2 regions of the Streptomyces sp. NPDC017056 genome follow, and region 2 is predicted to be linked to the other one. Evidence: predicted binding sites of a transcription regulator. Region 2 holds the regulator's gene; the other holds the start of a gene.
The links. The regulator HrcA, encoded in region 2, represses chaperone genes, less so after heat shock. The targets are predictions, from matches to a motif close to TTNGCACTCNGNNNNNCNGAGTGCNAA.

Region 1 (2,395 bases), on a different contig from region 2:
GTGAAGTCCAGCTCCAGACCGAAGGTGTTGGACTCCTCGACGGTGATGACACCGTCCTTGCCGACCTTGTCCATCGCCTCGGCGATCAGCTCGCCGACCTGCTTGTCCTGGGCGGACAGACCGGCGACGGCGGCGATGTCGGACTTCTCGTCGATCGGGCGGGCGGTCGCGAGGAGGTCCTCGGACACGGCCTTGACCGCGGCGTCGATGCCCTTCTTCAGGGCGGCAGGGGAAGCACCGGCGGCGACGTTGCGCAGACCCTCGCGGACCAGCGCCTGGGCCAGCACGGTGGCGGTGGTGGTGCCGTCACCAGCGATGTCGTTGGTCTTGGTCGCCACCTCCTTCACCAGCTGCGCGCCGAGGTTCTCGTACGGGTCGTCGACCTCGACCTCGCGGGCGATGGTGACACCGTCGTTGGTGATCGTGGGGGCGCCGAACTTCTTGTCGATGACGACATTGCGGCCCTTGGGGCCGATCGTCACCTTCACGGTGTCGGCCAGCTTGTTGACGCCGCGCTCAAGGGCGCGACGGGCGTCCTCGTCGAACTTCAGGATCTTCGCCATGAGTTTCGTGTCCTTAGTCGTTCTCTCCAACGAACTGCGCCCCGGGCGACCGGTTGTTTAGACGCGGGAACCAGGGGCGCAGATCAAGGCAATCTTCGGTGAATTACTTCTCGACGATCGCGAGCACGTCGCGAGCCGAGAGAACGAGGTACTCCTCGCCGTTGTACTTCACCTCGGTGCCGCCGTACTTGCTGTAGAGCACGACGTCGCCGACGGATACGTCGAGCGGAAGACGGTTGCCGTCCTCGAAGCGGCCCGGGCCCACGGCCAGGACGACGCCCTCCTGGGGCTTCTCCTTGGCAGTGTCCGGAATGACCAGGCCCGAAGCCGTGGTCTGCTCGGCGTCGAGCGGCTGGACCACGATGCGGTCCTCAAGCGGCTTGATGGCAACCTTGGAGCTGGCGGTCGTCACGATCCGACCTCCCCCTTCGGAGATCTCACGGGGTTAACTGTCTGAGGTGGCGACCAGGTGGATCCGTCGTCGCGGGTGCCGGACCTGCCCGTCGCTGTGTTTGGCACTCCCCGGTGGAGAGTGCCAGAGCCGAGACTATGACGCGGTTAGCACTCGGTCAAGCGGAGTGCCAATGTGCCTTGCGGCGCGTGTTGCGTGTGTGGGTGGCCCCTGGCCTCCTTGCCCAGGTGCCTGGGGGCGCAACCCTCTTGTCAGAACGTTGACGCGCTGCGCGCGGCTTTGCGCTGTCGCGCGGGGTTGCGGTTCGCGCTTCGCGCGGGGTTGCGCTGGTTTCGTTGTGGGTCGGGGCCGCGCAGGGGGGTATCTCCTCACCGCACTCGCGCGAACCATGTCTTGAACGCTGAACCTGGTGTAGCGAGCTGTCGGCTGCGGGGACACCCCCCTGCACGTCCCCTCCGGCCGGTTTTGCAGCCCCGCGCGAGTGGGGGTGGGGGAGGGAAAGACACCAGTAGCGCAGCAGCCAGGTGGTGAGGGCGCCGTCGGTGTGGGGCAAACCTCCACAATGGGCCCATGCGCATACTCGTCGTCGAGGATGAAGAAGGGCTGGCCGACTCGTTGCGGCGGGGGCTGGGGGCTGACGGGCACTGGGTGGATGTTGCCCTTGACGGTCATCGTGGGCTGGAGCTCGCGCTTACCGCGGCGTATGACGCGATCGTGCTGGACGTCATGCTTCCCGGGCCCAGCGGGTTCGAGATCTGTGGGCGGCTGCGGCGGCAGGACGACTGGACGCCCGTACTGATGCTGACCGCCAAGGACGGCGAGTACGACGTGGCCGAGGGCCTGGACGCGGGGGCCGACGACTACCTGGCCAAGCCGTTTTCCTTCGTCGTGCTGCTTGCCAGGTTGCGTGCCCTCACCCGGCGCGGCCGGGCCGCCGAGCGCCCCCGTACGCTCCAGTGCGGCGATCTCACCCTGGACGCGGACGCGCGTCGCTGCCGTCGTGGTGACACCGACGTCGAGCTGACCGCCCGCGAACTGGCCGTACTGCGCTGCCTCATGGCGGGCGACGGGCAGGCGGTCGCCAAGCGGGACGTGCTCGACGAGGTCTGGGACTCGCCGGCCGACATCGATCCCAATATCGTCGAGGTGTACGTCTCCTCCCTGCGGAGGAAGATCGACACGCCGTTCGGCCGCCGTTCGATCCGTACCGTGCACGGCAGGGGGTACCGGATGGCGCCCGGTGACGACTGACCCCCGGGCGCCGGGGTTCCGCTCCATGCGGGGGCGCGCCGCCGCGGCCGCCGCCCTGGCCATGGCCTGCGTGCTGGCCGTCGGCGGCGGCTGGCTCTACGCGATGCTGCGCGCCAACCTCCTGGACAACACCACCAGCCGTACCGAGGTCGCCGCCCGCAAGGTCGCG
Region 2 (2,395 bases):
GGCGCCGCGCCCTCACCCGAACAGGTCGTACAGACGACCGCCGTGTCCACCTGGATGTCCTTGGTGGTCCCGAAGGCCGCCTCGTCCAGTTCGACGTCCAGCCGGATCATGGCGTCCTGGCCGCGCCGCGTACGGGACCGCGGTCCGCGCTGCGACGCCGTGCCGAAGAACGCGTCCATGATGTCGGAGAAGTTGCCGAAGCCCGCGCCGAAGCCGCCGGCCCCGCCGCCGCCACCCGCCTGCGAGAGGGGGTCGCCGCCGAGGTCGTAGACCTGCTTCTTCTGCGGATCCGACAACACCTCGTAAGCGGCGTTGATCTCCTTGAACCGCTCCTGGGTCTTCGGATCCGGGTTCACATCCGGGTGCAGCTCGCGGGCCAGCCGCCGGAAAGCCTTCTTGATCTCGTCCTGCGAGGCATCGCGTCGTACGCCCAGGACCGCGTAATAGTCCGTGGCCACTTACGACTCCGCCAGGATCTGTCCGACGTAACGTGCCACTGCGCGTACCGCTCCCATCGTTCCGGGGTAGTCCATGCGGGTCGGTCCGACCACGCCGAGTTTGGCGACTGCCTCGTCGCCCGAACCGTAGCCGACCGCGACGACCGATGTGGACGTCAGGCCCTCATGGGCATTCTCATGCCCGATGCGTACGGTCATGCCGGAGTCCTTGGCCTCCCCGAGCAGTTTGAGGAGCACCACCTGCTCCTCAAGGGCCTCCAGCACCGGCCGGATGGTCAGTGGGAAGTCGTGCCCGAAGCGCGTGAGATTGGCGGTACCGCCGATCATCAGCCGCTCTTCGGTCTCCTCCACCAGAGTTTCCAGCAAGACCGACAGGACTGTCGAGACCGTCCCCCGGTCCTCCTGCTCGAAGGACTCCGGAAGATCCTGCACGAGCTGCGGCACATCCGTGAAACGCCGGCCCACCACGCGGCTGTTCAGCCGCGCCCGCAGGTCCGCCACGGAAGTCTCCCCGAACGGCGCCGGGCAGTCCACCAGGCGCTGCTCGACGCGACCGGTGTCCGTGATCAGGACCAGCATCAGCCGGGCCGGGGCCAGCGACAGCAGCTCCACATGGCGCACCGTGGACCGCGTCAGCGACGGGTACTGCACGACGGCGACCTGCCGCGTCAGCTGCGCCAGCAGCCGTACCGTGCGCCCCACCACGTCGTCCAGGTCGACGGCGCCGTCCAGGAAATTCTGGATGGCGCGCCGCTCGGGGCTGGAAAGCGGCTTGACGCCTGCCAGCTTGTCGACGAAGAGGCGGTAGCCCTTGTCCGTCGGGATGCGTCCCGCGCTCGTGTGCGGCTGGGCGATGAAACCCTCGTCCTCCAGCGCCGCCATGTCGTTACGGACCGTGGCGGGCGAGACACCGAGCTGGTGCCGCTGGGTCAGCGCCTTGGAGCCGACCGGCTCCTCGGTGCCGACATAGTCCTGGACGATGGCGCGCAGCACTTCGAGCCTGCGTTCACTGAGCATCGCGCACACCTCCAGTCCGGCCGTTCCACCGGCGCGCGGCCGGGTTCTTCCGGGTCGTCTTCCCTGGCACTCATCAGGTCCGAGTGCCAGACCCTGACCAAGTGTACGGCCGGGTCACCTGGGCAGGGCAAGGGCGGCGGTACCGGAACCGTGTCCCCGGCACCTGCGAAAGACGTACCGCGGACGTAGCCGGGCAGCCGCGGCCCCCGGCCCGGCGGGCAACGCTATCGCGATGCGGCTAGCGTCTCGGTATGCGTACGACATGGGAAGAAGCCGGGTGGGAACGGCTCGGCGCAGGCGTCGGGCGCCGCCGGATGCCCGGCTGGGACGAGACGGTCGGCGCCGTCGTCGGCTCGTCCGGCGTGCTGATCGTCGACACCGGCGCAACCCTCCGCGACGGGGCCGAGCTGCGCCGGCAACTGCGCGCCGTCGCGGGCCGGGAAGTGACACACGTCGCGCTGACCCACCCCCACTTCGATCACGTGCTCGGCACCGCGGCCTTCGCCGGAGTCCAGGTCTACGGCGCCGCGGGCCTCGACGAATACCTCCCGCGCGCCCAGGACGACCTGCGGCGCAGCGCCGTGTCGTACGGCGTGGACCCGGACGCCGCCGCGGAGGCCGCCGACGTCCTCGTCCACCCGCACCACCTCGTCTCCGGCGAACGCACCGTCGACCTCGGCGACCGCCAGGTCCTCCTCGCCAACGCCGGCCCCGGCCACACCGCCTACGACCTGGTGGCCGTCGTCCCCGGCACCCACGGCTCACCCGACGTCGTCTTCTGCGGCGACCTCGTCGAAGAGTCCGGCGAGCCGCAGGCGGGCACCGACGCCGTCCCCTCCCGGTGGCCGGCCGCCCTGGACCGGCTGCTGGCCCTCGGCGGGGAGGACGCGGTGTACGTACCCGGGCACGGGGCTGCCGTG

Region 1: a site for HrcA is predicted at 1,122-1,148, ahead of groES (co-chaperone GroES). Genes of this name have one in related genera too.

What each region holds. Positions count from the first base shown of each region.
Region 1 is NZ_JBIRPD010000010.1:125,811-128,205, forward strand. Features, by position in the region: gene groL (chaperonin GroEL) at 1-563, opposite strand, end outside; gene groES (co-chaperone GroES) at 667-975, opposite strand; gene ACH4OW_RS19645 (response regulator transcription factor) at 1,546-2,226, shown strand; gene ACH4OW_RS19650 (sensor histidine kinase) at 2,216-2,395, shown strand, end outside.
Region 2 is NZ_JBIRPD010000001.1:610,493-612,887, forward strand. Features, by position in the region: gene dnaJ (molecular chaperone DnaJ) at 1-458, opposite strand, end outside; gene hrcA (heat-inducible transcriptional repressor HrcA) at 459-1,475, opposite strand; gene ACH4OW_RS02870 (MBL fold metallo-hydrolase) at 1,727-2,395, shown strand, end outside.